DNA from 4 places in the Clostridium intestinale genome. Region 1 is predicted to be linked to each of the others. Evidence: riboswitches for the same ligand, from Rfam matches in the RefSeq annotation. Region 1 holds a riboswitch; each other region holds the start of a gene.
What was found. Region 1 has a riboswitch for thiamine pyrophosphate ahead of thiW (energy coupling factor transporter S component ThiW). Riboswitches for the same ligand answer to the same signal wherever they lie in the genome.
Positions count from the first base shown of each region.

Region 2: linked by a shared signal. The riboswitch ahead of thiM (hydroxyethylthiazole kinase) and the one ahead of thiW (energy coupling factor transporter S component ThiW) in region 1 are both predicted to bind thiamine pyrophosphate.
Region 3: linked by a shared signal. The riboswitch ahead of thiS (sulfur carrier protein ThiS) and the one ahead of thiW (energy coupling factor transporter S component ThiW) in region 1 are both predicted to bind thiamine pyrophosphate.
Region 4: linked by a shared signal. The riboswitch ahead of tenA (thiaminase II) and the one ahead of thiW (energy coupling factor transporter S component ThiW) in region 1 are both predicted to bind thiamine pyrophosphate.

Region 1 covers NZ_CP121166.1:133,198-139,193, forward strand. Annotated here, with positions in the region: gene P8F83_RS00610 (nucleoside kinase) at 1-830, shown strand, start outside; gene sdaAB (L-serine ammonia-lyase, iron-sulfur-dependent subunit beta) at 860-1,540, shown strand; gene sdaAA (L-serine ammonia-lyase, iron-sulfur-dependent, subunit alpha) at 1,544-2,419, shown strand; gene P8F83_RS00625 (hypothetical protein) at 2,447-3,139, shown strand; TPP riboswitch at 3,204-3,313, shown strand; gene thiW (energy coupling factor transporter S component ThiW) at 3,418-3,930, shown strand; gene thiD (bifunctional hydroxymethylpyrimidine kinase/phosphomethylpyrimidine kinase) at 3,936-4,745, shown strand; gene P8F83_RS00640 (DUF3243 domain-containing protein) at 4,836-5,081, shown strand; gene recQ (DNA helicase RecQ) at 5,321-5,996, shown strand, end outside.
Region 2 covers NZ_CP121166.1:2,298,617-2,304,612, forward strand. Annotated here, with positions in the region: gene P8F83_RS11935 (transposase) at 1-284, shown strand, start outside; gene P8F83_RS11940 (ribonuclease Z) at 417-1,325, opposite strand; gene thiE (thiamine phosphate synthase) at 1,445-2,068, opposite strand; gene thiM (hydroxyethylthiazole kinase) at 2,058-2,867, opposite strand; TPP riboswitch at 2,944-3,055, opposite strand; gene P8F83_RS11955 (DEAD/DEAH box helicase) at 3,180-4,625, shown strand; gene P8F83_RS11960 (hypothetical protein) at 4,670-4,873, opposite strand; gene P8F83_RS11965 (50S ribosomal protein L11 methyltransferase) at 4,931-5,812, opposite strand; gene P8F83_RS11970 (metallophosphoesterase) at 5,882-5,996, opposite strand, start outside.
Region 3 covers NZ_CP121166.1:301,658-307,653, forward strand. Annotated here, with positions in the region: gene P8F83_RS01370 (ABC transporter ATP-binding protein) at 1-820, shown strand, start outside; gene P8F83_RS01375 (ABC transporter permease/substrate-binding protein) at 833-2,389, shown strand; gene P8F83_RS01380 (HD domain-containing protein) at 2,516-3,145, shown strand; TPP riboswitch at 3,214-3,314, shown strand; gene thiS (sulfur carrier protein ThiS) at 3,455-3,655, shown strand; gene P8F83_RS01390 (thiazole synthase) at 3,680-4,462, shown strand; gene thiH (2-iminoacetate synthase ThiH) at 4,455-5,573, shown strand; gene P8F83_RS01400 (thiamine phosphate synthase) at 5,600-5,996, shown strand, end outside.
Region 4 covers NZ_CP121166.1:1,358,059-1,364,054, forward strand. Annotated here, with positions in the region: gene P8F83_RS07050 (sensor histidine kinase) at 1-1,315, shown strand, start outside; TPP riboswitch at 1,362-1,460, shown strand; gene tenA (thiaminase II) at 1,546-2,214, shown strand; gene P8F83_RS07060 (ABC transporter ATP-binding protein) at 2,215-2,976, shown strand; gene P8F83_RS07065 (ABC transporter permease) at 2,978-3,745, shown strand; gene P8F83_RS07070 (IS6 family transposase) at 3,877-4,899, opposite strand; gene P8F83_RS07075 (ABC transporter substrate-binding protein) at 5,020-5,996, shown strand, end outside.

The sequences.
Region 1 (5,996 bases):
CAGATATGATTTCAGAAAGAAAAGATGTAAAAGTTATTTTGATAGCAGGCCCAAGTTCTTCAGGAAAAACCACTTTTTCAAAGAGATTAGGAGTTCAATTAAGGGTAAATGGATTTATACCTACTCCAATATCTTTGGATGATTATTTTGTAGATAGAGAGAAAAACCCTATAGGGGAAGATGGAAAACCTGATTTTGAGTCCATAAATTCTTTAGATTTAGATTTATTTAATAAGCATTTAGAGTTACTATTAAAAGGTAAAAAAGTTGAGATACCTAGTTTTAACTTTGTTAAGGGGAAAAGAGAATGGCATGGGCATGAACTTGTATTACCTCAAAATGGTTTGTTAATAATAGAAGGTATACATGGATTAAATGATCAATTAACAGCTTCTATTTCAGATGTGAATAAATTTAAAATTTATATAAGTGCATTGACACAACTGAACCTAGATAATCATAATAGAATTGCAACCACAGATGTTAGAAAAATTAGAAGAATAGTTAGAGATTATCTAACTAGAGGGTATGGTGGAGAGGATACTCTTTTAATGTGGAACTCTATAAAAAGAGGAGAAGAAAAGAATATATTTGTATTCCAAGAAGATGCAGATGTTATGTTTAATTCAACCCTTGTATATGAGCTTTGTGTGCTTAGAAAGTATGCACTTTTTGAACTAGATAAGATAAAGGAAGAAAGTGATGTTTATTACGAGGCTCAAAGATTAAAGTCCTTTTTAGGATTCTTTAAAGATATAGATACAGAAATGGTTCCAGGTAATTCTATATTAAGAGAGTTTATAGGTGGAAGTTGTTTTTATAAATATTAGTTTAACAAAAAGATAAAAAGGTGGTAATTATGAAAAAGTATGGAGTGTTTGATATAATTGGGCCTATTATGATAGGGCCCTCTTCCTCCCATACGGCAGGAGCTGCTAGAATTGGGAGAATTGCAAGAGTTATAGCTGGGGAGGAATTAAAAGCTGTTAAGTTTATCCTTCATGGATCTTTTGGGAAAACTTATAAAGGTCATGGAACAGATAGAGCTCTTACTGCAGGTATACTAGGAATGAATCCTGGGGATATACGTCTAAGGGATGCTTTGGGTATAGCAGAGGATTTAGGTATAAAGATAGAGTTTGAAGAAGGGGATTTAGGAGATGTACACCCTAATACTGTAAAATGTATAATGAATGGAGTAAGTGGTAGTAACTATTCTATAACAGGCTGCTCAATAGGTGGGGGAAGTATAGTTATAAAAGCTATAAATGATCAAGAAGTTGATTTTACAGGAAGTTATCCTACCTTAATTGTAAATCATAAGGATGTACCAGGAGCAGTATCGAAGGTAACATCACTTTTGTATGAAGATACAATAAATATTGCTTTTATGAAGGTTTTTAGAAGCCAAAAGGGTAAGGAAGCAACTATGATATTTGAAGTTGATAATGAAATTTCAGATAAGGTTTTAAATGGAATAAAAAATATAGACTACATATCAAAAGTTATAAGGATAAATCCTATTAAGGAAGGAGAATAAAAATTGTTAGCAAAAACAGGTGAGGAGATTCTAAGTATATGCGCTGATAAGGGCATTTCACTAAGTGAATATGCTATTCTTTATGAAATGGAAACCTCAGAATTAACTAGAGAAGAAGTAATTAAAATGATGGAGAAAAGTTATGATGTCATGCTGGAAGCTTGCAGACAAGGAATGGAAGAAGAAGTTTTCTCTGTAAGTGGGTTAATTGGTGGAGATGGATATAAAATAAATAAATACTTAAATAGTGGAAAATCCCTTACAGGAAATGTTATTATAAAAGCAATGGCAAGAGCTATGTCCTGTGCAGAAGTAAATGCTTCTATGGGAAAAATAGTGGCATGTCCTACGGCTGGATCTTGTGGTATATTGCCAGCGGTTATTATTACAGCCGTAGAGCAGTTAGAGCTTGATTATGAAGGTGCTATAAAAGGATTGTTTGCAGCTTCTGCGTTAGGAATTATAATAGCTCAAAATGCAACTTTAGCAGGTGCAGAGGGTGGATGTCAGGCAGAGTGTGGTTCAGCCTCTGCTATGGGGGCTGCTGCTGTAGTAGAAATGATGGGGGGAACTCCAGAAATGAGCCTTAATGCTGCGGCTATAGTTTTTAAAAATATCATGGGACTAGTATGTGATCCAGTTGCTGGATTAGTAGAGGTTCCATGCGCAAAAAGAAATGTAGCGGGAGCTGTTAGTGCTCTATCAACAGCTGATTTAGTTATGGCAGGAGTAAACAGTAAGATTCCATTTGATGATGTTTTAAGTGCTATGTATGATGTTGGAAAAAATATGCCTAGTGAACTTAAGGAAACTGCTATGGGTGGAATAGCTATTACAAAAACAGGAAAAAAATTAAATGAACAAGTTTTCGGGAAATAAGCTTAAAGGTTTTAAGGAGATATGAAAATGAATTTTGTTGAAGAAGTTAAAAAATTTGATTTAATTAGAAATACTAAGGTTTATGAATTAGCTAAGCTTGAGGTTTTACTTAAGTTAGAGAAGGTTTATATATGGACTAAAGATGGGCATATAGCTGTTTTATCTTCAAATGCAGGAGAAAAATCTATATACATTTATACTGACAGAGAATTGATAACTTCAGATTATAGTAATTATGAAGAGTTTTCCTTATCTAAGTTTATAATTGTGCTTAAAAATAGAGACAATAATTTTAATAGTTGTTTTATTAATAAAGATACAGAAAGTTCTTCTATTTTATCAGAGAATATTCAATATCTTATAAATAGATATGAAGAGATATATACAAATACAAGTTTTAGAAATACTAATTCCTTAGAGCTTAAGGAAAGAACTTATATAGTTGCTAGAGAAGCTACTGATGAAAATAATATAGATGTTTTAATAAGAAACTCAGGTAATGATAAATACATATACATATATACTGAGGCTGATTTAGCTAAAAACAAGGTGCATATGGAACAATTAAGTGCGTCAAAACTTGTGGGACTAAATAAAGAAAAACTAGGGAAATTAATAACTAATCTTAATAGTAACGGTATTAATAAGGTTATAGTTAATTTTGGAACAAACAATGGTATGGTTGTTGGTATTGAAGAGATAATTAGTTCATTAGCTTAAAACAAGGTTACAGCAATTGCACTATAAATAATTAAATGGTATATTAGATATAGATTAAATTTTAATATTTAGCTAGGGGGGCTGGTGTTGCCAGCTGAGATAGAAAACAAGATTTTCTGACTCTTATAACCTGATCTGGGTAAATCCAGCGTAGGGAAGCATTAGTTTTGTACTAAAATTAGTGTAGCTCTTGCTACACTTTTATTTTTTCTTTTTTATTTATGTACAAAAATATGGCGGATATAAGTCTCCTTGGCTAATTTTTAGGGGGATTAACGATGGAAAAAAGAATTAATGTATCAAGCACTTCAAAAATAGCAATAAGTGGAGTATTAATAGCAATAGGTACAACAACAAGTACTTTATTAACGATTCCTGTACTAGGCGCTAAAATGGCTCCGGTTCAGCATTTTATAAATGTGGTTTCAGCAGTATTATTAGGTCCTTATTATGCAGTATTAAATGCTTTTTCAATATCCTTGCTTAGAAATGCCCTAGGAACAGGTACCTTATTAGCATTTCCAGGAAGTATGGTTGGAGCATTTCTAGCAGCATTAATGTATAAGTACTTTAAGAATATATATGCGTCAGCTTTAGGAGAAGTAGTAGGTACTGGTTTATTAGGTGCATTACTAGCTTACCCAATATATGCCTATATTTTAGGTAAACAAGCTGCATTGACCTTTTTTATAGTGCCTTTTTCGATTAGTTGCGTAGGAGGAGCTATAATAGCATTAATATTTTTAAATATACCTGCCATAAAAAATTTATTAATTAAAGGAAGGGAGTAAATATTATGTTTAAAGCCTTAACTATTGCAGGTTCTGATTCTTGTGGAGGAGCAGGTATTCAAGCTGATATAAAATCATTTTCGGCAAATGGCGTTTATGGAATGAGTGTAATTACGGCTATAACAGCTCAAAGCACTCAAGGAGTTTTTGGAATTCAAGATATAAGCCCAGAAATAATATCAAAGCAAATAGAGGTGCTTTTTGACGATATCTATATTGATGCTATAAAAATAGGAATGGTTTCAAAGATAGAATCTATAAAAGCTATAGCAGAGTCTTTTAGAAAAGTAGATAAACTACCAGTAATAGTATTGGATCCAGTTATGATTTCAAAAACTGGTTTTAAACTATTATCAGAGGATGCTAAGGATACTTTAATTAAAGAGCTGTTTCCTTTCGCTACATTAATAACACCTAACTTACCAGAGGCTGAAGAGATTTTAGGAGTTGAGATTAAGGATATGGATAGCATGAAGGAAGCTGCTACTAAATTATATGAATTAGGTCCCAAATATGTTTTGGTAAAAGGTGGTCACTTAGAAAGTGAAGCTGATGATTTATTATTTGATGGAAAGAACTTTACTGTATTTAAAGGTAGAAGAGTAAATACTATACATACACATGGAACAGGATGTACTTTATCTTCTGCTATTGCAGCAAATTTAGCTAAGGGTATGAATGTAGTTGAAGCTGTTGAAGAAGGAAAAAGATATATAACGGTTGCTATAGAAAATGGATTTGAGCTTGGAAAAGGTGTAGGACCAACTCATCATTTTTACGAATTATATGAAAAAAGTGGATTAAATAAAAAATAATTAATAAATGTACCTATAAATTTAGTATTATAGGTACATTTATTTTTTCTTAAATACTAATAATAAGTTATTATAGGAGGTGAATAGTATATGGAAACTTTAAAAAATTGGAGCAAGTGGAAAGATACTCTTGGCAAAGCTGTTGATTTAGGAGAAACTGTAGGAATGTCAGATGGAACAATAACTAATATTGCTGAAAAGGTTGGAACCTTTTTAGCAAATAATGTTGATCCAAAAACAGAGGAAGAAAGACTTCTTAAAGAGTTATGGGATTCTGCAGATTCAAATGACAAAGAAGTTTTAGCAAAACTTATAGTAAGAATTGCTGATAAATAATTTTTATATTTTAAAGAGCGTTACATATAAATTGTAATTGCTCTTTTTTTGTTGATAAGTTTAATAGGATTTTAATTAAAAATCTTAAAAGTCGATTTTTTTATTAAAATAAGGCAAAAATGATTTAATGAAGCACTGGGTGACGTGCTAAAGGATTAATGTTAAAATAAATCTAATGAAGTCTCTGAGAGACTTCTAAAGTATAGAGGTTAAGAATGAGTTTAGTGTTGGGTGAAGGTATGTTTGAGAAAAATAGGATAGAAGAAGTTTTAAATAAGGTTTATGGATATAATAGCTTTAGAACTGGGCAGTGGGAACTAATAAATAACATATTAAATGGAAGAGATACTTTTGGAATACTTCCAACGGGAGCTGGAAAGTCTATATGCTATCAGATTCCTGCGCTTATTTTTGAAGGTATAACCATAGTAATTTCTCCGCTAATATCTCTTATGAAAAATCAGGTGGACTCTTTAAGAGCCCTTGGAGTGGACAGCATTTATATAAACTCTTCTATGAGTATAGATGAAATTAGAAAAGTTGAGATAGATGTAACAAAAGGTAAATATAAAATAATATATATAGCTCCAGAAAGATTGTCTTCTAACTATACTATTAAATTATTTAATAGCCTAAAGATTTCTCAAGTTGTGATAGATGAAGCACACTGTGTATCACAATGGGGACATGATTTTCGAAAAAGTTACAAAGACATATCACCTTTTATTAAAAGTTTAAGTTCAGATCCTGTAATATCAGCTTTTACAGCAACTGCAACAAGAGAAGTTAGGGAAGATTCTGTTAATCTTTTAGAATTAAGGAATCCATATATTTATATAGGCAGTTTTAATAGAGAAAACTTAATTATAAATATATATAAAGAAATAGATAAATTAGAGTTTATAAAAGATTGTT
Region 2 (5,996 bases), 2.2 Mb from region 1:
CTCCTAATTCAATAATCAATTTTGTATGTAATAAATTTAAAGTGAATAAAAATCTCATATTCAGTAAAAATGTTAGAGAATTTGTACACATACGAGCATTAATAGTAACTATGATACGATCTTTATGTGATATCAATATAAAATCTATATGTAGTATATTGGGTAATATTTGTGCATCTAACGTATCACGCCTGTCTTCAGTTGGCGTAGATTTATTAATGACTAATAGGATTTATTCAAACTTAATTGACGAATATGTTACTTTAAATTTAAAAGCTATGTAAGAAATCATATCTTAAAAGTTCTTTTAAAATTTTTTATTATTTGATAGTTAATTATGGACAAGTATCATAACTTTATAACTATTATTTATAAAAATCCTCATTTTCCCTATATGTTATTTAAATAACTAATACTTAACTGCCCCTAAAAGATATAGTTTTTATGAGTCTATCTTCCCCTATTACAACATTTTCAAAAATATCTTTAGCATTAACTAAATACCAACTTGGTTCTTCCATAGCTGGCGAGAAGTGAGTTAAAAGTAGTTCCCCTACCTCTGCATTTTTAGCTAAATTAGCTGCCTCTCTAAAAGTCATATGTTTATTTTTTATCGCTTTCTCTAGATCATTATCATCACCATAAGTGCCTTCACATATAAATATATAACTGTCCCTAACAAAGTTTATAATTTCATCTATAGGTCTTGTATCTGTTATTATTGATAACTTAATTCCTTTTCTATCACTACCTAAAACCATAGATGGATTAAATATTTTACCTTCAAACTCTATTTCATTTCCTTTTTGCAAAACATTCCATATATCTTTCGGTATATTATTTTCTAATGCATTTTCAACACTAAATTTTGGTGCTCTTTTTATATAAAAACTATATCCTAAGCAAGGAGCTGAATGATCAAGATTTAAAGTTGAGATATTAATAAAATTATCTAACTCTATAGTATCAATTGGATTTTCAATTATCTTAATATCATAAGGTAGATATGGACATATTACCCTTAGTGAATTAACTGTATTTTCAATTCCTTCTGGTCCTATTATTGTTAGAGGCTCTGTTCTTCCGCTATTTCCTATCGTAGATAGTAATCCTGGAAGTCCTACAATATGATCTCCATGAATATGAGTTATGCATATAATATCTATGGTTTTGAATCCCCAGCCAACCATTCTCATAGATACCTGAGTTCCTTCTCCACAATCCACTAATATCTTTCTGCCTCTATAATTTAATAAAATTGAAGAAAGATTTCTATTTGGCATTGGCATTCCTCCACCACAACCTAATAATGCTACATCTATCATAATATTCACCTCCTTGTTATATTATGCACTAAACTTATTAAATATTGTAATATATATGAGAAAAAATTGGGGACAGTTAATCATAAAATTTTTGCTTAACCGTCCCCCATTATACACTTTTATTTAAGCTTCGCAAGCATATCCTTAGCCGCCTGTTCAATATCATCTTTTCCTAAAATAGCACTTACAACTGCTATCCCATCTATTTTACTTTCCTTTAATAGTTCAGCATTATTTTCGTTAATACCACCTATTCCAACCACAGGGACGGTTAAGGATTTTTTTATCTCCTCCAAAAGATCTATAGATACTGAGCGAGCATCCTTTTTTGTATCTGTTGGAAAAACAGCTCCAATTCCTAAGTAGTCTGCTCCTTCTGCTTCTGCTAATTTAGCTTCCTCTAAAGTTGCGGCAGAAATACCTAATATCTTCTCTTCACCAATGATCTTTCTAGCAACTTTTGTAGGTATATCACTTTGTCCAACATGAACTCCAGCAGCATCAACAGCTAAAGCAATGTCAATCCTATCATTTATAATAAGGGGTACATTATGTTTGTCCGTAATCTTTTTAACTGCCACAGCTAAGTTATAAAAATCCAAAGAACTAATATCTTTCTCTCTTAACTGTACTAATGTAACCCCACCTTTAATACTTGCTTCTATAGCTTCACAAAGGTCTCTTCCTTTTAAAACATCTCTATCGGTAACTAAGTACATTGTATAATCTATATTATTGTTCATATACCTTACCTCTTTCTAAAATAACTTCTGAAGACAAGTTATATATTTCATCAATAATGTTTGATCTTAGTTTACCTGTCCCCTCATTTTCTCCTAATCTTTCATGAGCCTTTTCTCCTGCAATTCCCATAGAAACTACCCCAGCTAAAGCTGCTGTAAATGAATCCTCACAAACTCCTGCAAATGCTCCAGTTAAAGCTGTGCACATACATCCTGTTCCAGTAACTTTTGACATTATCTTGTGTCCATTTTCTACAATTGCAACCCTTTCTCCATCAGTAATTATATCTTTAGCTCCAGTGATTGCGATAACTGTCCCCCATTTTTTTGCAATTTCCCTAGCTAGTCCAACTTCATTTAAAGAACTTTCTTCTAAAGAGTCTACTCCTTTAGTTTTAACATCAGCTCCATATAAACTTTTTATTTCAGATAAGTTACCTCTAATTACTGAAAATTTCACTTCTTTAATTAACTCTGCTCCAACCTTATTTCTAAATGGAGTAGCTCCAACACCTACAGGATCTAAAACAACTGGAACTCCAAGTTCATTAGCTTTTTTACCTGCAGCTATCATTGATTTTACAGTATTGCTGTTAAGTGTTCCTATATTTATCACTAAAGCAGAAGCTATGCTAACCATATCCTCAACTTCGTTTATATCATCAGCCATAACTGGAGATGCACCTATAGCTAAAGTTATATTAGCACAATCATTAACAGTAACATAGTTAGTTATTTGATGAACTAAAGGAGACTTTTCTCTAACATCTTTTAAAGCTTGAACAACATTATTTTTCATAAAAAAACACCTCAATTAAAATTATTTTAAAACAAAAAAGACACAACCCATAGGATTGTGTTTAACTTCATAAAATACTATTAAACAAAACACTTCCTACGCTGGCATTATCCAGTTCAGGTACTAGGGTTAAAGAAATTTAGTTCTTACTCTCAGTTGGCTATCATCCAACACCCCTGTGCTATTTAAGTTATATTTTTATAATAGCACTATAAAAATTCTTAAGCAATAGAAAGAGAAAGTATTTTACTTTATAGGGTATAATGTTAATATAGTAGATACGTTATGAATTTATAGAAAAAGGTGAAATTGTTGAATAATATTAATTTTAAAGATTTTAATTTAAATCCTAATATTCTAAAAGCTTTAGAGGAATTAGGATACTCAAATCCTACAGATGTACAGAAAGAAGTTCTTCCTATAGTACTTCAAAAGAAAGACTTAATTGTAAAAGCTCAAACAGGTAGTGGAAAAACTGCCTCCTTTGCAATACCTCTATGTCAATCTATTGATGTAGAAATAAAAAATCCTAAGGCACTTGTATTAACTCCAACTAGAGAGCTTGCTGTTCAAGTTAAGGAAGACATAAATAACATAGGTAGATACAACAAAATTCGTTCTGTAGCTATCTTTGGAAAACAACCTATAACTAATCAAATAAATGAGCTTAAGCAAAGGGTTCATGTTGTTGTTGGTACTCCAGGTAGAACTCTAGATCATATTAAGCGTGAAACTTTAAATGTAAGTGAAATAGATTATTTAGTTTTAGATGAAGCTGATGAAATGTTAAGTATGGGCTTTTTAGAAGAAGTTGAAGAAATTTTATCTTATCTTCCTAAAAAGAAAACCACTTTGCTATTTTCTGCAACTATTCCGGAGCAAATTAAAACAATTTGTGATAGACATATGAAGTCTCCTAAAAATGTTGAAATAACTCCAAACAAGCTTACTGTTGAAAATATAAAGCAAGGATACTTTGACGTAAAAGATGAAGATAAGTTCTCTCTACTTGAAAAGTTACTTATAAAAGAAAACCCTGACAGTGCAATACTTTTCTGTAGAACAAAAGAGAATGTAGATACTCTTATTTCTAAACTTGAAGGTAAAAGATATCCATCAAAAGGACTTCATGGAGGTATGCTTCAGCCAGAAAGATTAAGAACTATAGATGAGTTTAAATCAGGTAAGTTTAGATTTCTTATAGCTACTGATATAGCATCAAGAGGTCTTGATATAGATAAAGTTTCTTTAGTTGTAAACTATGACCTTCCTATGGAAAAAGAGAAGTATGTACATAGAATTGGAAGAACAGGGAGAGCTGGAAACTCTGGAGTTGCCTTAACCTTTAAGACTCCTTATGAAGATAGATTCTTTCAAGAAATTCAAGATTATATAAATTATAAAGTTCCTAAACTTTCTCCACCTAGTAGAGAAGAATTTCTTGCAAATAAAGAAGACTTCAAGCTAAAAAATGAAAACTTCAAAAAAGTTACTACTAGTAAAAAGAAAGAAGTTTCAAAAGACATTACTAAGATATACTTAAACGGTGGAAAAAAGAAAAAGATACGCCCAGGTGACATAGTTGGTGCAATATGCAGAATCCCAGGAGTTGAACATGATGATATAGGTATAATAGATGTTTCTGACAATGTTTCCTATGTTGATATTATGAATGGTAAAGGTGATTTAGTTTTAAGAGAACTAAAAAATGCAACGATAAAAGGAAAAACTCTAAAGGTTGAAAAAGCTAAAAGTTAGTTTAGAAAAGATGAGCACTTTATGAAAATGCTCATCTTTTAATTTTAGCTTATATTCATATTACACTTAACACCATTTCTCCTTAGTTCATCTGCAAGTGCAACTTTAAGTTTTTTTATTATAGTACTTTTAATTTCACTCTCCACCTTCCCCCTAATCAAGTCTTGTGGAACAAAACCAGGAATTCCGTGATTAGCTGCTACCTCACCAGGATTTTTAACATCAATGGTTATTGAAATATTTATCATAACCGTCCCCTAAAAAATTATTACTGTACTATATTTATGCTGAAAGCTCAAATAATATTATTTATTTTTTATTAATACAGCTGTTATCCACTCATTTGTTTTTGTACTTTTATCTAAGGTATATCCGTAGCTTTTAACTATGTCTAAAACTTTTTCACTACTCCACTCAACCATACCCGAAACGAATAATACACCATTTGCTTTTAATACTTCATTTATAAAATCCATTGAAGATAAGGTTTCTTCACCTCCAATATTTATAAACACAACATCAAACTTGCCTGAAACTCCAAAAGTCTTTGATGTAACATCACTTATAACAACTTTTATGTTGTCAACATTATTTAACAATGCATTATACAGTACTTCTTCTGTAACATCTCTAATATCTAAAGCAACTACTCTATCCGCATTTTTTATAGAAGCTGCTAAACTTAAAATTCCAGAACCAGCTCCTAGATCTAAAACTGACTCCCCTTTAAAATCTCTATCTAAAATATAACGTAACAAGTCTTGAGTAGTTTCATGAAGACCTGTTCCAAAAGATCCTTGAGATTCAAAATTAATCTTATTTAAACCATTTGGTGAATAATCCTTTTCTGCTATTATCCATCCATTATTTAAATCTATAGGTTCAAAACTTTGCTGCCAATTGTCTTCTGAAACCTCTACTAGCTCCAAAGTCTCTTTAATCTCAAATTCATCTTTTATCTTATCTACTAAACTTTCTGCCTCTGACCTATCCTCATCATAAAAATATACATGTAAATCTATCTCTTTATCCTCTTTTTCAAAATACCCATACCCGTTATCATCAACTGTAACCTCATAAGGTACATCATAATAGGTAGATGATACCCCTAAAATCTCAAGTTTTTCTATTGCATCGTTGATTAAAGAATTCTTAACCCTTAATAAAACTTCAAAAATAACAATCACTCCTACTCCATATTTTGCTTCATTAGTATTTTACACATATTTTGTAGGTTTTTAAACATATATATAAATTTAATCAAAATCTATACTGTTTTCTTCTATTCTTGATATTGAGAGAAGCTTGTTAAAGTTTATTAAAGAATCAGCTATACTTAAAGTCTTAAAGTCAGTCTGCAGATAGTTTTCA
Region 3 (5,996 bases), 170 kb from region 1:
AGCTTTAGTTCCAAAGTTATTAAAATGGGATGAAGAGAAAATAAAAGCTAGAACCGAAGAGTTATTAAATTTGGTTGGATTAGAGCCACAAAAATACAGAGATAGATATCCAAGAGACTTGAGTGGTGGTCAGCAACAAAGAGTAGGAGTAGCTAGAGCCTTTGCAACAAATCCAGAAGTAATACTTATGGACGAACCATTTAGTGCACTTGACCCTATTACAAGAGCACAATTACAGGAAGAGCTTTTTAATATACAACAAGAGTTTAAAAAGACAATAGTGTTTGTTACTCATGATATGGATGAGGCAATAAAAATAGGAGATAGAATCTGCATAATGAAGGATGGAGACATACTGCAGTTAGATAAACCAGAAAATATTATTAAAAATCCAGCAGAAGGATTTGTAGAAGAGTTTATAGGAAAAAGCAGAATATGGAACAATCCTGAAATGATAAAAGCTACAGATATAATGATAGAAGAGCCTGTAGTATCTAATAAAGCAAGAACTCTATTCCAAGCGCTTGAGTTAATGAGAGGTAAAAAAGTAGATTCTCTACTACTAGTAAATAAAGAGAGAGAACTTGAAGGTATAATAACCATGAAATCCATAAGAATAAATCAAGATAAACAATTTGTGGAAGAAGTTATGGAAAAGGATATAATATCAGTATCTAAGGATGCCTCAATAATAGAGATATTAGAAACTATGAATGAAAAATCTATTGGGTATGTACCAGTAGTTGAAAATAAAAAGTTATTAGGATTAATAACTAAATCAACATTGGTATCAGTACTTTCGAATCAATATTTAGAGTAGGGGGAATATCTTATGAAGGCATTTATAGATTTTGTAATAAGTAGAAAAGATCAAATTATAAGTTTAGTAATTGAGCATATACAGCTTACTTTTATAGCAGTTCTTTTAGCTATAATAATCGGTGTACCATTAGGAATTTTTATAACTAGAAAGCGTTCTTTGGCAAAACCTATAATTGGATTTGCTAATTTAGTTCAAGCAGTACCAAGTTTAGCCCTATTAGGATTTTTAATTCCTATACTTGGAATTGGTTCTGAACCAGCTATATTAATGGTGCTACTATATTCACTTTTACCAATACTTAAAAACACCTATGCAGCAATAAATAACTTAAACAAAGATACTATGGAAGCTGCAAGAGCAATGGGAATGACAAAAACAGAAATGTTATTAAAGGTTGAATTACCACTATCACTTCCCTTAATAATGGCAGGTATAAGAATATCAGCAGTTACAGCTGTAGGGTTAATGACCATAGCAGCCTTCGTTGGAGGGGGAGGTCTTGGATACCTAGTATTCTCAGGTGTACAAACTGTTAATTCAAATATGATTTTAGCAGGTGCAATTCCAGCATGTATACTTGCTTTACTTATAGATTTCTTAATAGGTAAGATAGAAGATGTTGTTACTCCAGAAGGAATAGCTGTAGATAATACTATTAAAAATAGAAAGCTAACTAAAAAAATATTAGCTGTTACATGCGGAGTATTGACTTTAGTTATATTATTTAATTTTTCAAAAACAATGTTTGTAAATAAAGATAAAATTGTAATAGGTTCTAAAAACTTTAATGAGCAGTTAATATTAGGTAATATGGTAGCAACTCTTATTGAAGAAAATACAGATATAGAAGTAGAAAGAAAAATGAATTTGGGAGGTTCATCTATAGCATTTAATGCCTTAAAAGCTGGTGGAATTGATATGTATGTAGAATATACAGGAACAGCCTTAGTTAACATACTTGGGATGGAAAGTACAAGCGATAAGGATATAGCTTATAATACGGTTAAAGATGAATTTGAGAAGAACTATGGGTCAACTTGGCTTGAACCATTAGGTTTTAATAATACTTATACACTTGCAGTTAAACAAGAAACAGCAGATAAATATAATCTTAATTCCTTCTCTGATTTAGCTAAAGTAAGTGGTGAACTTAGGTTAGGTTCAACTATGGAATTCTTGAATAGAGAAGATGGATATTTAGGACTTCAAAAGACATATAACATGAACTTTAAAGATACAAAAGGAATAGATGGAGGTTTAAGATATACCTCTATACAATCAAATGAATCAGACGTAATAGATGCTTTCTCCACTGATGGATTACTGGAAGGCTTTAAGTTAAAAGTTTTAGAAGATGATAAAAACTTTTTCCCACCATATGATGCAGTTCCAGTTGTAAGAGAAGATACTTTAGAAAAATACCCAGAGCTAAAACCATTAATAAATAAGTTAGCAGGGGTGTTAACAGAGGAAAAAATGAGAAGTTTAAATTATAAAGTTGATGAAGAGAATATGGATCCAGATGCAGTTGCAAGAGAGTTCTTAAAAGAAAATAATTTAATTTAGATGAAAAGTTGTAGAACTAGTTATATAATAGTTCTGCAACTTTTTTTGCTTATTAAGCTATTGAATACAGCTAAAGAGCTTAGGTAATAATAAGAATAAAGAATATTAAATTAGTGAGAGGTAAATATGGACAATAAAGAAGTGTTTAATAAAATTGAAAAATATCTTTTGGAAGAAGAAAAACCATCAAATAGTCTTAATGAACTAATTGAATCTAAAGAAATAAATGACACATCATTTAGTATAATACGAGAACTAATGGATATACCTCAAGAACCTAAATATCATCCAGAGGGAAATGTGTGGAACCATGTTATGTTGGTTGTGGATGAGGCGGCTACACTTAGAAAAAAGAGTACAGATAAAAGAGCTTTTATGTGGGGAGCTTTGTTACATGATATAGGAAAGATTAAAACAACAGTCAAGAGAAAAGGGAGATGGACGTCTTATGATCATGATACAGTAGGGGCAGAGATGGTTATAAGATTATTAAGAGAAGTAGAGGATGACCAGGATTTTATAGATAAAGTTAGTAAGTTAGTAAAATATCATATGCATTATCTTTATGTTGAAAAAAATCTTCCTTTTGGGAACCCAAGAAAACTTGTTGAAGAAACTTCTGTAGAAGAAATTGCTTTATTATCCTATGCAGATAGATGCGGTAGAGGAAACCTATCAAGGAAAGATAGAGAAGAAACTAAAGAGGCTATAGACAGATTTAGAGACAAACTAAACAACATGTGGAGTTTATGTTAATATATTAAATTATAAAACAAGCATTTACATATAAAGTTATAAGATGTATAATGTACCAAAATAGAATAATTTTTTGCTAGGGGTGCCTTTTGGCTGAGAGGAATTGATATTCTAACTCTAAGAACCTGACGTGGTTAGTACCACCGTAGGGAAGCAGATTTATAAGTGTATACACATAGTATCTACTTTTAGAAAACTTTAGGCTTCCTTCGGGAAGTCTTTTTTTTATGATAATTTGACCAGTTGACAGGTCAAGTAGTCAACCGGTCAGGTTCAAGATATATAAATAAAGTTAGGGGAGGTGATAAAATGCAGGTTAATGGAAAAGAATACGCGCTTAAAGAGAGTAGAAGTTTAGTTGAATTACTTAGAGAGCTTAAGGTTGATCCAAATAGAATTGTAGTAGAAATTAATTATGAAATAGTTAATAGGGAAGACATTGAAGGCAGATTATTAAATGAAGATGATTCTATAGAAATAATTAGTTTTATGGGCGGAGGCTCAAAATAAAATTATTAAATGAGGAGTTTTAGAATGGATAAGTTAGTTATAGCAGGTAAAGAATTAGATAGCAGATTATTAATTGGAACAGGAAAATATTCATCAAACAAACTGATACCAGAAGTAGTTAAAGCATCAGGTGCAGAGGTTATTACATTAGCTATAAGAAGAGTAGATTTTGATAACAAAGAGGAAAACATACTAGAACATATTCCTAAAGATATGGTATTGCTTCCTAATACTTCAGGAGCAAGAAATGCTGAAGAGGCAATAAGAATAGCCAGGATAGCTAAGGCTATGGGATGTGGAAATTGGATAAAAATCGAAGTTATATCAGATTCAAAATATTTAATGCCAGACAACTTTGAAACCTTAAAGGCAACAGAAGTTTTAGCTAAAGAGGGATTTGTAGTTTTACCATACATGAATCCAGATATATATTTCGGAAAAATGATGATTGAAGCAGGAGCTGCAGCTGTAATGCCTCTAGGTGCACCAATAGGATCAAATAGAGGCATTAAAACAAAAGAAATAATAAAAATAATGATAGAAGAAATAAATGCCCCAATTATAGTAGATGCTGGTATAGGGAAGCCATCTCATGCAGCAGAAGCAATGGAAATGGGAGCGGCAGCTTGTTTAGTTAATACAGGAATAGCTTCATCAGATGATCCAGTACTTATGGGAGAAGCTTTTAAATTGGCTATAAAAGCAGGCAGATTATCCTACTTAGCTGGAGCTGGAAACGTATCAGATTTTGCAAAGGCATCATCTCCATTAACAGGATTTTTAAAGGTAGGCGATAGAAATGAATAACTATAGTAGTTATGAAGAGGTAGTAGATAGCTATAAAGATTTTGATTTTGATGAATACTTTTCTAAGGTGACTATAGAAGATGTTAGAAAAAGTATTTATAAAGATAATTTATCACCAAAGGATCTTTTAAATCTTCTTTCACCAAAGGCTGTAGAAGTTTTAGAAGAAATAGCTCAAAGAGCTAATAAATTGACTAAACAGTATTTTGGAGGGGCAGTTTTACTTTACACTCCTTTATATTTAGCTAACTACTGTGTTAATTTATGTGCTTACTGTGGATATAGTGCTAAAAACAAAATAAAAAGAAGAAAGCTAACTATGGAAGAAATAGAGGTTGAAGCTAAAGCGATATCAAGTCAAGGGTTTAAGCATATATTGATTCTTACTGGGGAAAGCGAGTACCATAATCCAACTGAATATATAGTAGAGGCTACAAAGAGTTTAAAGAAATACTTCCCGTCTGTATCTATAGAAATATATCCAATGAATGAAGAGAGTTACAGAAAAGTAGTGGAAGCAGGAGTAGATGGACTTACTGTTTATCAAGAGGTTTATAATAAAGAAATTTATAAAAAGGTGCATATAAAAGGACCTAAAAGTAATTACAGCTTTAGAATAGATGCTCCAGAAAGAGGGGCAAAAGCAGGCATGAGAACTTTAGGAATAGGTGCACTGCTTGGGCTAGAGGACTTTAGAAAAGAAGCGTTTTTTACAGGGTTACACGGAGATTATTTACTTAAAAAATATCCGGAGGTAGACATAGCTTATTCCTTTCCTAGGATAAGACCTTGTGTTGGAGGATATGATGATATTCTTCCTTTAAGTGATATGGACTTAGTACAAGCCATATTAGCCATGAGAATATTTAAACCTACAGCTTCTTTAAATATATCTACAAGAGAAAGTGGAGAACTAAGGGAACACTTAATACCTTTAGGGGTTAATAAGATATCAGCAGGAGTTTCTACTCATGTTGGAGGACATTCCTCTGATGTAGAAGTTGGGGAAGAACAGTTTGAGATATCGGATGGAAGATCTGCAGTAGAAATAAAAAATATGCTTATAAATAAAGGTTATCAGCCAATATTTAAGGATTGGGAAACTATATAAATATATTGAGAGAAGATGCTTAAATTATGAAAATATATTTAATAACTAATAGAAAACTCGTAAGTAATGAAGAGGAGTTCTTACAAGTAATTAAAGAATGTTCAGAAAATGGAGTAGATAATATAATACTAAGAGAAAAAGATTTAGGTTTTGATGATTTAGTTAAACTAGGGAATAAGGTTAAAGAAGTTATAGATGAAAATAAGACAAAACTTATCTTAAACTCAAATATAAAGGGTGGAATAAAACTTAAGGCTTACGGAATACAGCTACCATTTCAAGTGTTTATGGAGCAGGATAATAAGCTGATTTATAGTTTTAAAGAAGTAGGTGTTTCAGTTCATAGTTTAGAAGAGGCTATTGAAGCTGATAAAAAAGGGGCTAGTTATGTTTTGGTTTCTCATATATTTAACACTGAATGTA
Region 4 (5,996 bases), 1.2 Mb from region 1:
ACAGTTAAATACAATAAAACTTAAAAACTTAGAGCTTATAAAAAAAGAAGAGGAATTAAACCTAAAAAATGAAACATTAAACTCAATATTAGACAATATTTATGATTGTTTAGCAGTTATAGATGGTAATGGTAGATATTTAAGTTTAAGCAAAACTTTAAGAGATTATATTTACTCAACAACAAATAAAGACCTTACGTATATTGGCGAAACTTTAGATAACGGTTCTGAATACTATGACATACATGGCAACCTACTTTCAAAAGAGGATTTACCAGTTTCGAAAGTCATAAAAGGAATAACAGTAAAAAATCAAATAGTTTTAGTAAAAAAAGATGATAAAAATTCTTATTTAAATTTTACTGCAATACCTATTTATAAGGATAAAGATAATATAAAGTTCTGCATATTAGTTTGCTCCGATGTTACTAAAACCTTTGAATATGAGGTTCAATTAAATATAAAAAATAAAACTCTTCTAAAAGCAGAAAAAGAGAAAAACCTTATTTTAGAGCAGTCTATGAAAATAAAAGATGACTTTCTTTATTTTATTACGCATGAGTTTAAAACACCTATGTCTGTAATAAACTTAGCTATACAAGCAATAGAATCTATTTGTAAAAATGATCTTACTCTTAGAATAAATAATTATTTAAAAGTAATTAAGCAAAATACCAATAGGCAACTAAGATTAGTAAATAACCTTCTAGAAGTTACAAGAATTAATTCTGGTTATATTAAAATACACGAAGATACCTTTGATATTGTATATGTACTAAATTCTTTAGTTAACTCAATACAACTATACGCAAAACAAAAAAATATACACCTTATCTTCATATCGCACATCTCTTCAAAAAATGTATTATTAGATGAAGAAAAATTAGAAAGAATTTTATTTAATCTTTTATCAAATGCTCTAAAATTTACTCCAGAGGGTAAGTCTATTACAGTAAATTTATCTTCAGAAGTTATATCTAAAGAAGAATTACTTGTTATTGAAGTTAAAGATGAGGGCATAGGGATACCTAAAGAAAAACAAAAAGTTATTTTTGAACGTTTCGGACAAGTTGATAGTAGTTTATCGAGTCAAGCAGAAGGGACAGGTCTCGGACTTTATCTTGTTTGTCTGTTGGTTAAAGCTCTTAATGGAAACTTGAAATTAGAAAGTGAGTTAGGAAAAGGGAGTACCTTCACAATAAAATTGCCCATTAATTCGTCTGTACCTAAAGAAAACTTTAATGATTCTTTTGTCTCAAGCGATAGCAGAATAATACAAGCTACAGAAATTGAGTTTTCGGATATTTATTTCTAACTTATACAGATAACTTGACATATTTATCTTTAGAAGGTAAAATTTTATTGTGCACTAGGGGAGCTATTAAGGCTGAGATGAATTTATTCAGACCCTTGAACCTGCACTGGGTAATGCCAGCGAAGGGAAGTGAGAAGTAATATGAAACTTAATCTATCTTAGATTAGTTATTAGATTATTAACTCTTTTCGAAGTGGTATTATCACTACTGCTTTGAAAGGAGTTTTTTTATGCAATTTTCTGAAAGATTATTTTTAAAAGGAAAACCTATATGGAATTCTTGTTTAGAGCATCCATTTTTAAATGAGCTAAGCCAAGGTATACTTCCAGAGGACAAGTTTTGTTTTTATATAAAACAAGATTATGTTTATTTAATAGACTATATAAAATTATTTGCTTTAGGAATGGTTAAATCTAGTTCACTTAAAGATATGCAAGCTTTTTCAAAATGTGCACATACTATAGTAAATATTGAGATGGATGGTCATATCGAGTTTGCTAAAAAATTTAGTATATCAAAAGAAGACTTAGAAGGTACAGAACCCAATTCTAGCAATCTATCTTATACTAAATTCATGCTGCAAGTATCAACAGAAGGCGGTCTTCCAGAACTTACTGCTGCTTTGCTTCCATGTATGTGGAGCTATGCTTATATAGGTAAAGCTTTAATCAACAATAAAAAAGCATTAGCACATCCTCTTTATAGGGAATGGATAATGACATATGCAAGTGAAGAGTATAACAATGAAAATAATTGGTGTATAGAGCTTATGAATAGAATATCAGAAGGATTGCCTGAGAGGCAACTACTAAAATTAGAAGAAATTTTTGTATTATCCTCTAAATATGAGTACATGTTTTGGGATTCATGTTACAAAAAAGAAAGTTGGAGCATTTAGATGAAAGCCTTAGAAATAGAAAATCTAACATTTAAATATAATGATACAAATAAGCTAATCCTAGAAGATTTATCTTTTAATATTAATAAAAATGAGTTTATAACAATAATAGCGCCAAGCGGCACAGGTAAAAGTACTCTTTTTAGACTTATTTTAGGCCTTCTAAAACCTAACAGTGGCTCAATAAGAGTTAGTGATATCAAAGGTAAAAATATAATAGGATACATGCCGCAAAAGGATTCTTTAATGCCTTGGAGAACAATCTTAGATAATGCTGCTATAGGTTTAGAGCTAAATGGACTTAGTAAAAAAGAAGCTAGAAATAAAGTTTCTACATATTTTGAGAGCTTTAACTTAAGAGGCACAGAAAATCTATATCCTCATGAATTATCTGGTGGTATGAGACAAAGAGCTTCTTTTTTAAGAGCGATAGTTAATAATCCTTCATTACTTCTTCTTGATGAACCATTTTCTTCATTAGATGCTCTAACAAGGAGAAAAATGCAAACTTGGTTACTAGATCTATGTCAAAAAGAGAAAAATACTGTTTTTATGATAACACATGATATAGATGAAGCCTTACTTTTGTCAGATAGAATACTAATATGTACAGAGCTTCCATATACAAATTTAAAATCCATAGATGTAAGATTACCTAGACCTAGGAATTATGATACAACTTTGACTCAAGACTTCTTAACTTTAAAAAAGCAAATTTTAAATATTTTAGATAGTTTTGAAAACATTAAGGAGGAGTTTTAAAATGACTATTTTTAAGAAAACTTTCCTCCCTTTTATTATTGGAACCTCTATACTCTTAGCTTGGGAGTTTTTAGTGCCGTTTTTTGATATACCAAACTTCATTTTACCAAGATTCTCAAAGGTAATAGAAGCTTTATGGAATCAAAAGGAGATATTATATAAGCATTCATTAGTAACTTTAGGAGAAGCATTATTAGGTCTTAGTATATCAGTAGTAATAGGTGTATTCTGTGCTTTTTCTATATATTCTTCTAAAAGTATTAGTAAAATATTATATCCTATTATTGTGATTTCTCAAACCATACCTATAATGGCCTTATCGCCAATTATGGTAATGTGGTTTGGATATAGTATATGGTCAAAGGTTTCGGTTGTTATTTTATTTTGTTTTTTCCCAATTGTAGTTAGTACCTTAGATGGACTAAATAGTGTAGACAAAGATTTAGAAGATGTCTTAAAAGCATTGGGGGGAAGCAAAACCCAAATATTTATAAAACTTCACATGAATTCAGTACTACCAAACTTTCTAAGTAGTTTTAAAATATCAGCAACCTACAGTATTGCTGGTGCCAGTATAGGAGAGTGGTTAGGTTCTGATAAGGGACTTGGAATTTATGTAAAAAGAGTAGCTGGTATGCTTCAATCGGATGCAGTTTTTGCTGGTATTTTGGTTTTATCCTTTTTAGGATTGTTTTTGTTTTCAATTGGTCTTTTATTGGAAAAGATTTTATTAAAATATAGAAGAGGAGATTCTGTTAGGTTGTTATGAAAAAATAGCTTAACATTTCGTAGAATTACTCGTTCTTTGAAAATTATATAAGTTTGAATAAATTTTTGTATGGCAAATAAGCCTACAAAAAGTTAGATTTTTGCAGGTTAATCAAAGATATTAAGTTGAGATTAAGCAGCGACAAACCAAGATTTACGATCAATGCTATTGCTAGCGAAGCCTGCAACTTCAGCAGGTGTGAGATTATTTAATGAACCATGAGGCCTAATGAAATTATAGTGAAAGACAAATAAGTATATTAAGTTATTTGCTTTCTCAAAAGAGTTAAACCCTTTTTTAGCTTTATACCAAGCTTTAAATGTTTTGTTAAAAGACTCAATTAAATTGTTTGATATGTCGCTAGACATAGGAGCAACAGGCACATGCTTGTTTTCGCCCAATAGCTTCGCTACAGCTTGGTTATATGAAGGTAGTCTATCAGTTATAAAGTTTGATGGCATTCCAAATTGTTTAGCTTGGTTTACTAGTGTAAATGCTGAATCCTCACTACGTGATTTGGTTAGATGAAAAGCTAAAATAAATCTCGTTTCAGAGTCAATAGCTAACCATAAATAATAGCGTTCACCATTTATAAAGACCACTGTTTCGTCAGCATGCCAATCGTCAGATTGGAGATCTAGCTGCTCTTTAAACTTATCAGCTTTTTGTTTGAAAAAAGGTGCAAACTTTTGAGTCCAACTAGCTATTGTGACATGAGAAACCTTTATATTTGAAGTTACGAAAAGGAACTGTGAAATAGTTCTTGTTGATGAGTTGTTTAAAAAATATAAAGTTAATGCAGTCAGAATAGTATGGAGTGGAAAACGCATACCTTTCATAGAAAGGGAACCGGTTAGGTTTTCACTGGAGGCATCATCTATATTTAGGTTATGGTGATGAACAATGATATGATTGCACTTCTTATTACCACATTTATAGCGATTATAGTGTTTATAGATGTGATGCAAGAAAGTTGCTTTACCACACTTTGGACATCTTGGATATTTAGATGTTACCCGCTTTCTGACGGAGTCAGGTGCGAATTGTCGCTTACACTTTTTACATTGATATTTTTGATTAGCCTGCTTATCTAAACCAAACTTATATAGTTGGTCAGAGTTACAACGAGGACATTTTACTTTTGTTTTGTTCATTGCGCTTCTCCTTTCAAGGGGGACATTTAGTTCTAGTCAAACTTATTGTATTTCCTAGGATTGAGAAGAGCAATGTTCATATAACTTAACAGAACGGAAGAGGAATAAAGGAGAATACTTATGAAATTAAAAAAATTTAGTCTTATTTTATGCTTAATCATGTTAGTAAGCTTTACGTTATTGTCTTGCACTAAAAAAGATTCAGAAAAAAATACTGATAACTTAACTGAAATGAACATACTTCTAGATTGGTATCCAAACGCAGTTCATTCTTTCCTATATGCTGCAGAAGAGCAGGGATACTTTAAAGAAGCTGGCTTAAAAGTTAATTTAATAACTCCAGCTGGTACAGAAGACGGGATTAAGCTAGTAGCTACTAATAAAGCTGATTTAGCTATAAGCTATCCAAAACAAGTTATTTTATCTAGAGGAGAAGGAATCCCTGTTAAATCTGTTGGAGCAATTGTTAGAAGTTCTCTAAATCAACTTATGGTTCGTAAAGATTCTGGAATTAAAACTTTAAAAGATCTAGAAGGTAAAAAGATAGGTTTTCCTTCTTTTGAAATTGATAAAGAGACAATTAAAGAAATGGCTAAAAAGGCTGGCGCAGATCCTTCAAAAATAGATTTTGTAGATGTTGGCTATGATTTAATGGCATCTATGCAAACTAAAAGAGTAGATGGAATTATAGGCGGATATATTAACCATGAAAAGATACTTTTAGAAAAAGAAGGTATAGACCTTTTAACTTTTAATCCAGTAGATTATGATGTACCTAATAACTATGAATTAGTATTTATCTCAAGTGATGATTCCTTGACTAAAAACAAAGACAATATCGAAGCCTTCCTAAAGGCTGCAAAAAAGGGATATGACTACACGGTAGCTAATCCTAGCAAATCATTAGATTTAGTTCTTAAAATTCAAAATGAAAGTTTTCCATTAGAAGCGGATATAGAAAAACAAAGCTTAGATATATTAATGCCTTTAATGGAAGATAAATCAGGAAACTTTTTAACACAAGATGAGGAAAACTGGGAAAAAAATATTAAATGGTTAGAAGATAAAAATTTACTTAAAGGTACAATAAATCCTAA